DNA from 2 places in the Streptomyces sp. NPDC057543 genome. Region 2 is predicted to be linked to the other one. Evidence: riboswitches for the same ligand, from Rfam matches in the RefSeq annotation. Region 2 holds a riboswitch; the other holds the start of a gene.
The links. A riboswitch is a leader RNA that binds a small molecule or an ion and turns the genes downstream of it on or off. The one in region 2 is predicted to bind cyclic di-AMP.
Positions count from the first base shown of each region.

Region 1 (7,663 bases), on a different contig from region 2:
CCGGGCAAGGCGGGTGAACTTGCGGGGATTGCCGAGCGATTCGAGGTACAGCAGGGCGACATCCGTGTCCGGGTCCTCGTACCAGTACTGCAGGAAGTCATTGCCCGAGATGTCGGCGCGGTTGCCCGCGGAGATGAAGGTGGAGAGGCCGGCGCCGCGCCGGTAGAGCCCGGAGAGCAGTGCGATGCCGATCGCTCCGGACTGGGTGAAGAGGCCGATGCGTCCGGGAGCGGGCGGCTCGGGGGCGAGGGAGGCGTTCAGCCGGACGGCCTCGGAGTTGTTGATGACGCCGAAGGCGTTCGGTCCGATGATCCGCATCCCGTACGAGCGGGCCTGGCGGACCAGTTCACGCTGCCGCTCCCTGCCCTCAGCACCCCATTCGGCATATCCGGCGGAGAGGACGACCAGCCCCTGGACACCGTGCTCGCCGCAGTCGGCGACGGCCTCGGGAACGCGGTCGGCGGGGACGGCGACGACCGCCAGGTCGACCGGTTCGTCGATCTCGCCGATCGAACGGTGGGCGGGGACCCCGTCGATCGTGCCCAGGTCGGCGGCGAAGGAGCGGTTCACGGCGTACGTACGACCGGTGAAACCGGCCCCGAGAACATTGCGCAGAACCGTGCGGCCGACCCCGCCGGGAGTGCGGCCGGCGCCGATGACGGCGACGGAACCGGGCGCGAGCAGCCGTTGTACGGAACGCGCCTCGGCCCGCTGCTCACGCGCGCGCTGGACGGCGAGGGACTCGGCGGTGGGTTCGAGGTCCAGGGTGAGGTGGACGGAGCCCTCTTCGAAGCTGCGCTGCTGGGTATATCCGGCATCCCGGAACACCTTGATCATCTTGGTGTTGGCGGGCAGCACCTCGGCCGCAAAGCGGCGGATGCCGCGCTCGCGGGCGACGGCGGCGATGTGTTCGAGGAGCGCCGAGGCCACGCCCCTGCCCTGGTGCGCGTCCTGGACGAGGAAGGCAACCTCGGCCTCGTCGGCGGGTGCGGAGGCGGGTCTGCCCCGCTCGTCGATCCGGTCGTAGCGGACGGTCGCGATGAACTCGCCGCCGACCGTGACCGCGAGCCCCACCCGGTCGACGTAGTCGTGATGAGTGAAGCGGTGCACGTCCCTGTCGGACAGACGGGGGTACGGAGCGAAGAAGCGGTAGTACTTCGACTCGTCGGAGACCTGCTCGTAGAAGCTGACCAGCCGTTCGGCGTCGTCCGTGGTGATGGGCCGGATCCGCGCGGTTCCGCCGTCGCGGAGGACCACGTCCGCTTCCCAGTGGTCGGGATACGCGTGATGCGGACTCTGCTGCGACGAGGGCTGCATGGGCAAAGACTACGGCTCCGTCAGCGGTCGCGTAGGTCCTGGGGCCGGGGCAGTCTGAGGGGGGCCGAGCGGCGCTGCAGCACGGGCTGCGGGCCTGCCGCGGGTCGGCCGGAGCATCGCGCACTGCGTGAGAGACTGGTCTAGACAACCATTGATTCCTGAAGGGCAGAACCATGGCTGAGCGCCGCGTCAACGTCGGATGGGCAGAGGGCCTGCACGCCCGCCCCGCTTCCATCTTCGTCCGTGCCGCCACGGCCTCCGGCGTCCCCGTGACGATCGCCAAGGCCGATGGCAATCCGGTGAACGCCGCCTCGATGCTCGCGGTGCTCGGTCTCGGCGCGCACGGCGGCGAGGAGATCGTGCTCGCATCCGAGGCCGACGATTCGGAAGCCGCCCTGGACCGTCTGGCGAAGCTGGTCGCCGAGGGGCTCGACGAGCTGCCGGAGACCGTCTGACCCTTTTCCCGCGAAATAGCCGCGCCCCCTTGACGGGGTCCGCGGCTCTTTCGATTTCCCGGGCGGAACTTCGTGAGAAATGAAGAGCGACGACAATTCGGACAGCCCGAAGGGCGCCGCACTGAATGACAACTCTTTGTATACGGCGTAATCATTAATGCCGGATGCCCGTGGTGTTTACGGAATGTTGCGAAGCCCTCACCGGGCCGGTGCTTGAGGCCGCGGGCCGGCGGTCCGGCCGGTCGACGCGGCGCAGCCGGTGCGCGGCCGCGGCCCGTTCGGCGTGCTGAGCGGTCAGCGCCCTGGCCCGTTCCGCGTCACCGCGCGCGACCGCGTCCACGACGGCTCCGTGCTCGGCCCAGGAATCCGCCGGGCGGGCCGGCTGTTCGACCGCGTACATCCAGGCGATCTTGTGCCGGAGCTGGGTGAGCAGCGCGATCAGGCCGGGACTGCCGGAGGCCTGCACCAACGTCTCGTGGAACCAGCCACCCAGCGGGCGCAGATCCTCCCCCTCGCCCCGCCTGGCCCGCTCCTGGCCGAGCCTGACCAGACCGCGCAGCACCTTGAGATGCGCCTCGGTGCGACGCTGCGCGGCGCGCGCGGCGGCCAGCGGCTCCAGCAGCATCCGGACCTCCAGCAGGTCGGCGGCTTCCTGCTGGGTGGGCTCGGCGACGCAGGCACCCGCGTGCCGCCGGGTGACCACGAAACCCTCGGACTCCAGGGTGCGCAGCGCTTCCCGTACCGGGACGCGGGAGACCCCGTATCGACGCGCCAGCAACTCCTCGGTGAGCCGTCCGCCGCGTTCGAAGACACCGGAGACGATGTCGTCACGGATTGCCGTGCACACCGAATGCGCGGGAATGCGCATGTCCGAACCTCCGCCTTAATCCCCGTGAAACGCGGCCGACCGACGCCTGTTCTGCGACTCTATTGCAATGAGGCCGAATTTCCGATGCCGGGCGGAAATTCATGAATATCTTTTGGCCACGGGGCGACTCGGCGGCCAGGTACTGCAGGTGGGCTCCACGGACAAACACGGAGGCCGGGCACGGAGGTCGGGCACGACGACGGCCGGGCACAGCGAAGGCCCCGGTGTGTGCCAGGGCCTTCGAAGAGGTGCTGCGGGTGTGACGGGTGGCGCCGGTCAGGCGTTGACGCCGTGGGCGCGCAGGTACGCGACGGGGTCCATGTCGGAGCCGTACGACGGCGTCGTCCGGGCCTCGAAGTGGAGGTGCGGGCCGGTGGAGTTGCCGGTCGAGCCGGAGAGGCCGATCTGCTGACCGGCGCCGACGCTCTGGCCGACGGAGACGCCGATCGAGGAGAGGTGGCCGTACTGCGTGTACGTCCCGTCCGTCATCCGGAGCACGATGTTGTTGCCGTACGCGCCGCCCCAGCCGGCCTCGACGACCGTACCGGCACCGACGGCGACGACGGAGCTGCCGGACGCGGCGTGGAAGTCGATGCCCGAGTGGCTGCCGGACGACCAGAGCGAGCCGCTGGACTTGTAGCCGGTGGTGACGTACGAACCGGCGACCGGGAGCTGGAAGACGCCCAGGCGGGTGCGCTCGGCGGATCGGGCGGCACGCGCCCTCTCCGCGCGCGCCTCGGCCTGCGCCTTCTTCTTGGCTTCGGCCCGCTTCTTGGCCTCGGCCTTTCGCTGGGCCTCCGCCTTCGCCTTCGCGGCGGCATCGGCCTGGTGCTGCTGTGCGGCGGCCTGGGCCGCTATCTGGTCGGCGAGAGCACTGTCGATGGCGATGACCTGGTTCAGGCCCGTCTCGCTGGCGGAGGTGACCCCGGTGTCCGCCGCGAGGGCCGGAGAGGCCGCTCCGCCGATGACGCCGGTGGTGGCCAGGGCCGCGACGCCGGCGATCTTCGCGCTCGTGCGCGTCAGTCGGCTCGGGGCACGATGCTTCCCGGTGGCACGGGTGAACGCCATGAAGTGGCTGGTCCTTTCCTTCCTTCTCGCCTACCGGGTTAGCTGACGGGTTCGGAGCAGGAAGGTCTCCTACGGATGTCCCGGCCCCGGGGAGGCTCAGGCATCCGATTCACCCCAGGGACTTCGTGGGTCCCCGGCTCCCCAGGCTCGCGCCTGACGGGGACTCGGCGATGACTGTCCGGTACGTCGCGGATGCGGCATACGAGTGACGGACAGCCCGGCCGACGCTAAGCGGGGTCACTTTCATTCACCAAACGGACAGGCCGTTTTGTAGCGCATCCCACAGGGCAGACAGGCAACCTCGCCGCCAGAACGGACAAAAAGGAAGACCCCGGCGAGATCTCGCTCACAGGGGTCTTCCTCTTGTCCCTTTATGTGGACACACGACGGGACTGTGGACCGGGTGACCGTTGGACGGTCAGAGGTGAACCGTCACAAGCGAACTGTCGCGGGCGATGGTTCTGCCGGCCTGCGAGGCCGCCTCCCGCGTCCGCGACAGGTACGCCTGTCAGCCGGCCACCACCGACACCTCTCCGATGTCCAGGGCCCGGACCGGCTCCTCGATCTGCGCCGCGTCACCGACGAGGACCGTGACCAGCCGGTCGCCCGGGAAGGCGTTGACCACTGCCGCAGTCGCCTCGACCGTGCCGGTCTCCGCGAGCCGGGCGTACAGGTGTGCCTGGTAGTCGTCCGGGAGGTGCTGCTCGACCTGGTCGGCGAGGGTGCCGGCGACGGAGGCCGCCGTCTCGAACTTCAGTGGTGCGACACCCACGAGGTTCTGCACGGCCGTCTCGCGCTCCTCATCGGTCAGCCCCTCGGCGGCCAGGGTCCGCAGGACCGTCCACAGGTCCTTCAGCGCCGGTCCGGTGGACTCCGTGTCGACGGATCCGCTGATGGCGAGCATCGCGGCACCGGTCGCCCCCGAGGCGGAATCCGGGGCCGACGACCGCAGCACCTGGGCGAAGGCCCGCACGCCGTACGTGTAGCCCTTCTCCTCGCGCAGCACTCGGTCCAGCCGGGACGTGAGCGTGCCGCCCAGGCAGTACGTGCCGAGCACCTGGGCCGGCCATACGCTGTCGTGCCGGTCGGGGCCGATCCGGCCGATCAGCAGCTGCGTCTGCACCGCGCCCGGACGGTCGACGATCACCACCCGGCCGCTGTCGTCGGCGGTGATCGGCGGGGCGGGACGGGGCTCGGCGGTGTCGCCCGACCAGTCGCCGAGGGTGTCGGCGAGCAGGGCGTCCAGGTCGATGCCGGTGAGGTCACCGACGACCACGACGGTTGCCGTGGACGGCCTGACATGGGCGTCGAAGAAGGCACGCACGGCCGACGAGTCGATCCGCTCCACCGTCTCCTCGGTGCCCTGGCGCGGGCGCGACATACGCGCCGCGGCCGGGAAGAGCTCCTTGGAGAGCTGCTTGGCAGCGCGCCGGGCCGGGTTGGCCTGCTCGTGCGGGATCTCGTCGAGCCGGTTGCGTACCAGCCGCTCCACCTCGCTGTCGGCGAAAGCGGGTGCCCGCAGCGCCTCGGCGACCAGCGCGAGCGCCTTGGCCAGCCGGGAGGCCGGGACCTCCAGGGAGACCCGGATGCCGGGGTGGTCGGCATGCGCGTCGAGAGTGGCGCCGCAGCGCTCCAGCTCGGCGGCGAACTCCTCGGCCGTGTGCTTGTCGGTACCCTCGGACAGGGCCCGCGCCATGATCGTGGCCACGCCGTCGAGGCCCTCGGGCTCGGCGTCCAGCGGGGCGTCGAGGAAGATCTCGACCGCCACGACCTGCTGGCCGGGGCGGTGGCAGCGCAGCACCGTGAGGCCGTTGGGCAGGGCGCCGCGTTCCGGTGCGGGGAAGGCCCACGGGCGGGCGACGCCAGGGGCCGGCTGCGGGTGGAACTGCATCGAAACTCCAGTCGCGGCAGCGTCAGTCACTTGTCCGCTCCTTCGTGCGCGTCGGTGTCGTCGGCTTCGGTCTCATCGGTGTCCGGTGATTCCGCGGGCTCCGCCGATTCGACCGGTTCGTAGACCAGCACCGCCCGGTTGTCGGGGCGCAACTGGGCCTTGGCGACCGCCTGGACCTCTTCGGCGGTGACATCGAGCACCCGCTGTACGGCGGTCAGGGCGAGCTGCGGGTCGTCGAACAGCACGGTGAACCGGCAGAGTTCGTCGGCGCGGCCCGCCACCGTACCGAGCCGGTCCAGCCACTCTCGTTCCAACTGGGCCTGCGCACGTTCCATTTCCTCGGGCGTGGGGCCCTCGGCGGCGAACCGGGCGAGCTCCTCGTCGACCGCGGCCTCGATCTGCGGCACCTCGACGCCGCCGGACGTCTTGACGTCCAGCCAGCCGAGGGAAGGCGCACCGGCCAGCCGCAGCAGCCCGAACCCGGCCGCCACGGCCGTACGGTCACGGCGGACCAGGCGGTTGTGCAGCCGCGACGACTCGCCTCCGCCGAGCACGGTGAGCGCGAGGTCCGCCGCGTCGCACTCGCGGGTGCCGTCGTGCGGCAGCCGGTAGGCGGCCATCAGCGCCCGTGCCGGGACCTCCTCGTGCACCTCTTCACGCAGCTGCTCGCCGATGATCTCGGGGAGCGTGCCGTCCCGGGGCGGCTGCTTGCCGTCGTGGGACGGGATGGAGCCGAAGTACTTCTCGATCCAGGCGAGCGTCTGCTCGGGGTCGATGTCTCCGACGACCGAGAGCACCGCGTTGTTGGGCGCGTAATACGTACGGAAGAAGGTGCGCGCGTCTTCCAGGGTCGCGGCATCCAGGTCCGCCATCGAGCCGATCGGCGTGTGGTGGTACGGGTGGCCCTCGGGGTAGGCCAGGGCCGTCAGCCTCTCGAACGCCGTGCCGTAGGGGACGTTGTCGTAGCGCTGGCGGCGCTCGTTCTTGACGACGTCGCGCTGGTTCTCCATGGACTCGTCGTCGAGCGCGGAGAGCAGCGAGCCCATCCGGTCCGCCTCGAGCCACAGGGCCAGCTCCAACTGGTGCGTGGGCATCGTCTCGAAGTAGTTGGTGCGCTCGAAGCTGGTGGTCCCGTTGAGCGAACCGCCGGCCCCCTGCACCAGCTCGAAGTGTCCGTTCCCCTTCACCTGGCCGGAGCCCTGGAACATCAGGTGCTCGAAGAGGTGAGCCAGACCGGTGCGTCCCTTGACCTCGTGGCGCGAGCCGACGTCGTACCAGAGGCAGACCGCGGCGACCGGGGTCAGATGGTCCTCGGAGAGCACCACGCGCAGGCCGTTGGCCAGACGGTGCTCGGTCGCTGTCAAGCCGCCGGAGCCGGCCTGGGCTGTGGCCGTGTGACCCATGGGCATGTACGTCCCTTCGATCGCGATAATGGAATTCCTGCGAGACCTGCCACTGTAAGCAAGCGCGCAGACACCTGGCGAAGTTCCCATACCGCGGAAGTTCGCGTGAAAGAGGGGCACGTCCCCCGCGGGACGGGGCGTGAAACCCCTCGGCAGGGGCCGGGAACGCCTCTTGGGACGGGTCGAGGTCGGCGATGTCAGTGCGGCGGTCCACAATGGTCGGCGTCAGAACCTGAGGTTGTCCGGACAGAATCCGTCAGAATCCGTGAAGGAGTCGCAGCAGCGATGGCCCGCCGCAGCACGAAGACCCCGCCGCCGTCGGACGATTTCGAGGAGAAGATCCTCGACATCGACGTCGTCGACGAAATGCAGGGCTCCTACCTCGAGTACGCGTACTCGGTGATCTACTCACGGGCCCTGCCGGACGCCCGCGACGGCATGAAGCCGGTGCACCGCCGCATCGTGTACCAGATGAACGAGATGGGCCTGCGCCCGGAGCGCGGCTATGTGAAGTGCGCCCGCGTGGTCGGCGAGGTCATGGGCAAGCTTCACCCGCACGGTGACGCGTCGATCTACGACGCCCTGGTGCGGATGGCACAGCCGTTCTCCATGCGGCTCCCCCTCGTCGACGGGCACGGCAACTTCGGCTCGCTCGGCAACG
Region 1 is NZ_JBHVFF010000007.1:47,759-55,421, reverse strand. It holds gene ACFU8Q_RS02750 (GNAT family N-acetyltransferase) at 1-1,317, opposite strand, end outside; gene ACFU8Q_RS02745 (HPr family phosphocarrier protein) at 1,491-1,772, shown strand; gene ACFU8Q_RS02740 (GntR family transcriptional regulator) at 1,927-2,640, opposite strand; gene ACFU8Q_RS02735 (M23 family metallopeptidase) at 2,917-3,708, opposite strand; cyclic di-AMP (ydaO/yuaA leader) riboswitch at 3,721-3,888, opposite strand; gene ACFU8Q_RS02730 (M16 family metallopeptidase) at 4,217-5,599, opposite strand; gene ACFU8Q_RS02725 (M16 family metallopeptidase) at 5,626-7,008, opposite strand; gene ACFU8Q_RS02720 (DNA topoisomerase (ATP-hydrolyzing) subunit A) at 7,288-7,663, shown strand, end outside.
Region 1: another riboswitch for cyclic di-AMP. It lies ahead of ACFU8Q_RS02735 (M23 family metallopeptidase); the one in region 2 lies ahead of ACFU8Q_RS25805 (transglycosylase SLT domain-containing protein).

Region 2 (7,663 bases):
CACCATGGCCGAGGACGAGCAGAAGAACGGCAGCAACGCCGACGCGAAGAAGCTCGCCGGCGCCGTCATCACCGCCCAGACCGCCGAGATCACGAAAATGAACAAGATCATCGCCAGGCTCTGACCCGTGGCACGGGTGCGGGCCTCCGCCCTGCTGAGGGCCCGCACCCCTGCCGTGCTCATGCCGGTCCGGCGCTTACGCCTCCGGTCGCTCCGCTTCCGTCGTCGTGAGCAGCTCGCGCACCTCCTCCGCCGTGGTGTCCTGGAGCTCCTCCCCGAGGAGCAGCCAGCGGGTGATGCCGACCGATTCCAGGAACGGCAGGTCGTGACCGGCGATCAGCAGCGCACCCTCGTACGACTGGAGTGCGCTGGTCAGCTGACGCACACCGGCGATGTCGAGGTTGTTGGTCGGCTCGTCCAGCAGCAGCAACTGCGGGGCCGGAGCGGCGAGCATCGTCGCGGCGAGCGCGGCACGCAAGCGCTCTCCGCCCGAGAGGGTGCCCGCCGGCTGTTCCGCGCGCTTCCCCTGGAACAGGAAGCGTGCGAGCTGGGAGCGGATGTGGTTGTCGGTGACCCCGGGAGCCATGCGGGCCACGTTCGCCGCGATGCTCAGCTCATCGTCCAGCACATCGAGCCGCTGGGGAAGGAACCGCAGCGGTACGAACGTCCTGGCCTCGCCGGACAGCGGAGCGAGCTCGCCGGTGAGGGTGCGCAGCAGCGTGGTCTTGCCGGCCCCGTTGCGCCCGACGAGTGCGATGCGTTCGGGCCCGTGCACATGGAGGTTGCCCTGGCGCAGCCTGCCGAACCGGGGCCGCAGTTCGTGCAGGCTCAGCACGGTGCGGCCGGTGGGAACGGCGGTGTGGGGAAGGCTCACGCGGATCTCGGCGTCGTTGCGTACCGCGTCCGCGGCCTCCTCGCGGCGTTCGCGAGCCTCGCTGAGCCGCTCCTCGTGAACGCCGCGAAGCCTGCCCCCGGACTCCTGTGCGGACCGCTTCCGGCGGCCGGCGAGGATCTTCGGGAGGCCCCCGTCGGCCTCCGCCTTCCTGCCTTGGCGCTGGCGGCGGGCCAGCTTCACATGGGTCTCCTCCAGTTCGCGCTTCTGCCGGCGCACGTCGGCCTCCGCGGCCCTCAACATCCTTCCGGCAGCCTCCTGTTCGGTGGCCAGCGCCTCCTGGTAGGCCGACCAGCCGCCGCCGTACCAGCTCACGGATCCGGCGCGCAGTTCGGCGATGCGGTCCACGCGTTCGAGCAGTTCGAGGTCGTGGCTGACCACGACCAGTACGCCGGAGCGCCAGTTGTCGACGGCGTCGTAGAGCCTGCGGCGCGCGAACACATCGAGGTTGTTGGTCGGTTCGTCCAGCAGGAGGACGTCGGGGCGTTTAAGCAGCAGGGCGGCCAGGCGCAGCAGGACGGTCTCCCCGCCGGACATCCGGCCCACGGTGCGGTCCAGTTCCAGGTATCCGAGCCCGAGCGACCCGAGCGTGGCGAGGGCCTGTTCCTCCACGTCCCAGTCGTCACCGATGGTCTCGAAGTGCTTCTCGTCCACATCCCCGGCCTCGATGGCGCGCAGCGCGTCGCGCCGCTCGGCGATACCCAGGGCCTCGTCCACCCGCAGTGTCGTGTCGAGGGTGATGTTCTGAGGAAGGTGGGCGAGGCTGCCGCCGACGGTCACGGAGCCCTGGGAGGGGCGCAGCCGGCCGGCCAGCAGGCGCAGCAGTGTGGACTTGCCCGCGCCGTTGTTGCCGACGAGGCCGGTGCGGCCCCGGCCGATGCTGAGCGAGAGCCCGTCGAAGACGGTCGTGCCGTCCGGCCACTGGAAGGACAGGGCGGAGCAGGTGAGGGAGGCACTGGGGGTGGTGGGTGTCGCCATGGTGATCCTCGCAGTCGTGAGCGCGGTGAAGGGGGCTTCGTATGCGAGCACCACGCAGCGACCGAAACGGGAACAGGTACGGCGGTCCGAAAGATCGAGGGACGGCTCATGCACCGAGGTCGCATCCACGCGGGGTCACGGGCAGGACAGAACACTGCTTCTGCGTGACGGGCGTACGACCGGGGCCGTACGGCGCGATGATCGCGAACCTCAGATGCGCAACGTCCACCTCTATCGGAGACAACAAGACAGCTCAAAACCTTAGCGATCCGGCGGGCGGAAGGCAACGCCTTGATGCCGTGCGGGGGGTGGCACGAGCGGAGGGCCGACCGGTCCTGCCGGGTGTGTTCGGCCCGACGGCGGTGCACCGGAGCGAGAACAGCCGAAGAGCCAGTCAAATGTCCAATATGCGCGATTTCGTTAGACATGGGCTCTTGGGTAACAAAGGGGCATTTAAGGGGAGTTGCGATCCTTCGGCGCCGCCCGAAATGCCCCTTTCTGAAGTCATGTGGTGTGAGTCACGTTCAGGCCCCGCAGTTTCGTGGCGCGTCCCCCGGTTCCCTTCTGTGCAAGGAAATTTGGCATTGCGATGTGAGGTGTCTTACTTCCCCTTCCGCGATTCGATCTTGCAAATGAATTGTGATCAAAAAATAGGGACTTGTTCCCTTCGGTATTTCTCGCCTACGGTCACCGTCAATCCGGACGGAACGCCGAATCCTGCCGCCGTCCGAGAATCCGACCCACCCACTCGCGTACGGCAGGAGCGGGGGATCCAGGTAAGTCGCCGAACCGGTATCCGGTACGGCTCGGGGTGAAGTCGCAATTGCATGCGGCCAGGCATCTCCAGCCTGAACCCGACAGCTCACCTCGTAGGCGACGGAGAGGAATTCGCCATGCCCGCAACGGGTAAGTACCTTCGTCGCAAGTCCACTTCGCGGACCCGCGGTTTCATCGCCGCGACCACGGGCGGAGCCGCCCTCGTGCTGCCGCTGGTCTGCGCCGGCTTCGCCTCGGCCGCGCCGGCCCAGGCTGCCACCGCAGAAAGGGCCACGGCATCGGCCGCCGCCACCGCCAAGGTGATATCCGTCCAGAAGGCCGCGCCCACCATCTATTCCGTGATCGCGGGTGACACCCTTTCCAAGATCGCGAGGGGGCATTCCGTAAGCGGTGGCTGGCAGAAGCTGTACGCGGACAATCGAGAAACCATCGGTGCCGACCCTGCGCGGATTACCCCGGGCATGAAGCTGACCATCGGCGCCAAGGCCGGGTCCGGCGCTTCCACGGGCGTATCGGCCGTGAACGACGTCGCGGTGTCGACCTCCGCCAAGTACACCAATGATCTGGACGGCTGGATCAAGGAGTCGCTGGCCGTCATGGCCCAACACGGCATCCCCGGCAGCTACAACGGCATCCACCGCAACATCATGCGTGAGTCCTCCGGCAACCCCCGGGCCATCAACAACTGGGACTCGAACGCAGCCAAGGGAACTCCGTCCAAGGGGCTCCTGCAGATCATCGACCCGACGTTCCGTGCCTACCACGTGCCCGGCACGTCGATGGACAGCTACGACCCGGTCGCCAACATCACCGCATCGTGCAACTACGCGGCCGACAAGTACGGCTCGATCGACAACGTGTTCGGCGCCTACTGACGCACAACGGCTCCTGGCGGCGGTTCAGGGCCGACGGGTTCACGGGTTCACGGAGGGCCGAGCAGGCCTCCTCGTGAAGGACCGCACCCGCCGGTCAGGGACCGCCGTTCAGCCGTTTCCAGGGGTGCCTACTCCTGTCTCCGGGGCGGTGGCCTGGGAACCGTGGCCGCCGCTCCTTCGCGGACGGACTTCACCACCGCGTCGTGAAGGCGACGGCTGTCGTCCTCGGAGCAGCACGGCACGGGGCTGCCCGACATGGTGAACCAGTCGATCGCGCCCGTGTACTGCACTGTCACCTGGGCCGTGTCATCGGCCCAGGTCGTGTGAACCGTCAGGTCCCCGGACAGGACGCCGATCTCGTCCGTCAGCACGCCACCATGCCCGGAGAACACACCACGAGTCGTCCATGACGCCCAAGCCATGACTCCAGGCTGGCACCAAGTCCGTGGTTGCGCACCCGCAGCCGGGGCGCGGGCACCCGCAGCCCCGTCGACGCGCACCCTCCGGCGTCCGCCCTCCGCGGTGCTCCGGGACGCTCCCGCCCTTCCGGATGCTGGAACGGGCAAAACTTTCCATCGGATCCCGCTGCGGTTCCCGCACTCACCGATCCCCAGCAGAATGACGCACTTTCAACGACAAACCGTTGGATCTGTTTGCGGAAACGACGAATTCCGTAGGTGAACAGCTCTTGACCTGCGGAACTCGTCAGGATTGCATGTCGCGCTGGGAGCGACGAAACCACTCACCACGTCCTCGTCTGGAGGCGATACCGCTCCCGCGCTCAGTCACCGCACCTGTTGATCGGAATCGCACGATGACCGAAACGCTCAGCGCTCCCCAGGCGCTGGCCCCCGCGACCGGCCCCACCCCACAGAAGCTCAAGCGTTCCATCGGCGTCGTGGGCGGAACACTGCTCACGCTCTCCTGCGTGACGCCCGCTTCGACACTCTTCGTGGTCGTACCGGACCTGTTCTCCAGCCTCGGTACGTACACCGCCCTGACCATCGGCATCGGGTCGCTGCTCTGTATCGCGGTCGCCTTCTGCTACTCGGAACTGGGCACGCTCATCCCGAGTGCGGGCGGTGAGTACGCCATGGTGTCGACCATGGCGGGACGGCTGGCCGGGTGGCTCGTCTTCGTGCTCTCCCTGCTGGTCGTGATGATCGTGCCCCCAGTCATCGCGATGGGCACGGCCGACTACCTCGCTCCCGTGGTGCACATACCGGCCCCCGTCGCGGGCGCCGGAGTCATGGTGCTCGCCACCCTCGCAGGGCTCCTGGACCTGCGCGCCAACGCCTGGATCACCGGAATCTTCCTCGTCCTGGAAGTGATCGCGGCCGGCGTCGTCGCCGTTCTCGGCTTCGCGCACTCCGAGCGCGGAGCCTCCGCGCTGGTGCACGGTTCGGTCGCCTCGTCGGGCGGGACGAACTCCACCGTCACCGCGATGATGGTGGTCTCCGGGCTGGCGATCGCGCTCTTCATCACCCAGGGTTTCTCCACGGCCGTCTACCTCTCGGAGGAGCTGGAGAATCCCCGACGCAACGTGGCCCGTACCGTCCTCGCCACCCTCGCCATCTCCACGGCGGTCATCCTCGTCCCGGTCATCGCCATCACGCTCGGCGCCCCGGACCTCGCGGCCCTGACCTCGGGCGACCTCAACACCATGGTCGCCGCCTGGTCCAACTCGGCCGTCGGCACGTTCGTCAGCCTCTGCGTCGCCCTCGCCATCATCAACGCAGGCATCGTGATGGTCATCCAGAACTCACGAGTCCTGTTCGCCTCCGCCCGCGACAAGGCATGGCCCGAACCGGTCAACAACGCCCTGTCCCGGCTCGGCCGGTTCGGCTCCCCGTGGATCGCGACCCTGATCGTCGGCGTCCCCGGAGCGGCACTCTGCTTCGTCAACCTCGACACCCTGTACGGCGTCACCGGCGTCTCCGTCACCGGCATGTACCTGCTGGTCGCGGTTGCCGCCCTGCTCTGCCGCCGCGGGGCGCACCGCGAGGCGCCGGCCTGGCGCATGCCACTGTGGCCGGCGATCCCCGTGCTGCTCATCGCCGTGCTCGCGTACATCCTGACCCAGCAGGAGACCGAGTACCTGCTGTGGACCGGCGGAATCACCGCGGTCGCCACGCTCTACTGGGCGCTGTATCTGCGGCCCCGCCAGGAGACCCGCTGGCTGGTCAGCATTCCGGAGGACGTGCAGCACTGACCGGTCGACCGGGGCCCGCGACCGACGTCCCGCACCCCGGTCCGTCCCGCTCCACCGTCACGCCGCTCCACCGTCACCTCGCTCTGCCGTCACCCCCTCTGCCGTCACCTCATGTCGGCAGCGGGGGTGGCGGCGTCGGTGCTGCGGGAATCCGCGGGACACCCGGGTGTCACTTCCAGATGCCGGTGATGTCGGACGCCGAGGCCGCATTGCCCGCGTGCGTCCTCAGACCGGCCAGGTCCTCCAGCGTGCGGAGCACGTCGTAGTGGTTGCAGGTGGCACCGCTGGAGCTGCCCGGGGTGACGTGCTCGCCGTAGAGGACGGTGGGGATGCGGTTGCCCGCACCCTTGCTTCCCTCGTCGAACGTGACGACCAGGAGGCTGTTGTGGGTCCTGGCCCAGTGGGCATAGGCACCCAGCTTGTTCTTGATCCAGGTGTCACCGGTGGAGACCGGGCATGTGTGCATGTCGTCGCACAGGTTCGGCACGACGAACGAGACCTTCGGCAGCTCGGTGAAGTCGGCCGGGAACTGCGCCATGGTCTTCGCGGTGCTGCTCGGCACATTGGAGAAGCCGAACCAGGGGTTGTGCCGCTGCGTGTAGTCGCCGCTGCTGCAGACCGTCGAACCCTGGCTGGGCAGCGACTCGTTGTAGCTGGCCCAGGTCTTCCCGGCGGCGATCAGCTCGGCGGCGAGATTGGGTGCGGCCAGGGAACCGACGCCCGTACAGCTGTCCTTGGTGCGACCCTGGTCGGAGCCCGAGAACAGCATGTAGTAATTCGGCTCGCTGGGGTGCGTGAGCGCGAAGGACCGGGTGAGGTCGGCGCCGCCCGCCTTGAGCGTGTTGTTGATGTACGGGGCGTCCTGGCTGCCGATCACCTGGTTGTAGTTGTGGTTCTCCATCACCACGACCACCACGTGATCGGGAGCCGGGAGACCGGCTGCCTGCGCGGGGGAGCCGGTGGTGGCCCAGAGGCCGATCGAGGCGGCGGCGAGAGCCACGGCCCCGGCCGGCCCGGTGAGAGAACGCCGCTTGTGCCGGGACGCCTCGACCTCGGCCATGACGGTCCTCCGGACAGAAAGGACGAGCACACGGTGCCGCGATCCCGGCAGCCATCGGGTGGCCCGGCCGCGTCCCGTGCATGAAGAGCGGACGAGCCCTTCCCCATCATTCTGCCGCGCCCACTGCGCACCATGCCGCGCTCCCGTAGCGCCCGATCGCCTGACCGCGGGCGGTCCGGCGGCCCGGCGGCCGAGCGGGCGCACCGGTGCGCCTTCAAGGTGGAGTCAGGGCATCGTCACTGCCACCACATCGGAACCCGGGGAGTCGGAGCGAGATGAGTGTCGAGCGGGTGGGAATCGTCGTACACCAGGGCCATCCCGAGGCCGTGGTCGCGGCGCGCGTCGTACGCGACTGGTGCGCGGGCGAGGCCATTCCGTGCACGGACATCGACGTGTGGCGCGACGACGCACGCCGGCGCGGCGGACGGGAGGAGGCCCATGTCGCGGGCAACCCCGACCTCATCGTGACACTCGGCGGCGACGGGACCTTTCTGCGCGGCGCCAGGATCGCGGCCAAGACCCAAGGCGCCGTCCTCGGGGTCGACCTGGGCCGGGTCGGCTTCCTGACCGAGGTGCCGGTCGAGGACGTCGTCCGGGCACTCGATGCCGTCCACCGCGGGCGGGCCGACGTCGAGGAACGCATGACGCTGACGATGAGGACCTCCCGGGTACTGGAGGTCCCCAAGGACATCGATGCCCTGATGGCCTACGGACGACGCCCGATGCTGCCGCCTCCCCAGGTCGACCGGGAGGCCGGGGCCGGGGCGGAGGGCTGGGGAGTGGCGCTGGACGTCATGGCCCTCAACGACGTCGTCGTCGAGAAGCTCGCACGCGACCGGCAGGTGAGTCTCGGCGTGTACATCGGCGGC
Region 2 is NZ_JBHVFF010000171.1:355-8,017, forward strand. It holds partial or broken gene ACFU8Q_RS25795 (DUF305 domain-containing protein) at 1-124, shown strand, start outside; gene ACFU8Q_RS25800 (ATP-binding cassette domain-containing protein) at 197-1,870, opposite strand; cyclic di-AMP (ydaO/yuaA leader) riboswitch at 2,569-2,759, shown strand; gene ACFU8Q_RS25805 (transglycosylase SLT domain-containing protein) at 2,764-3,522, shown strand; gene ACFU8Q_RS25810 (hypothetical protein) at 3,651-3,944, opposite strand; gene ACFU8Q_RS25815 (APC family permease) at 4,337-5,734, shown strand; gene ACFU8Q_RS25820 (alkaline phosphatase family protein) at 5,904-6,794, opposite strand; gene ACFU8Q_RS25825 (NAD(+)/NADH kinase) at 7,070-7,663, shown strand, end outside.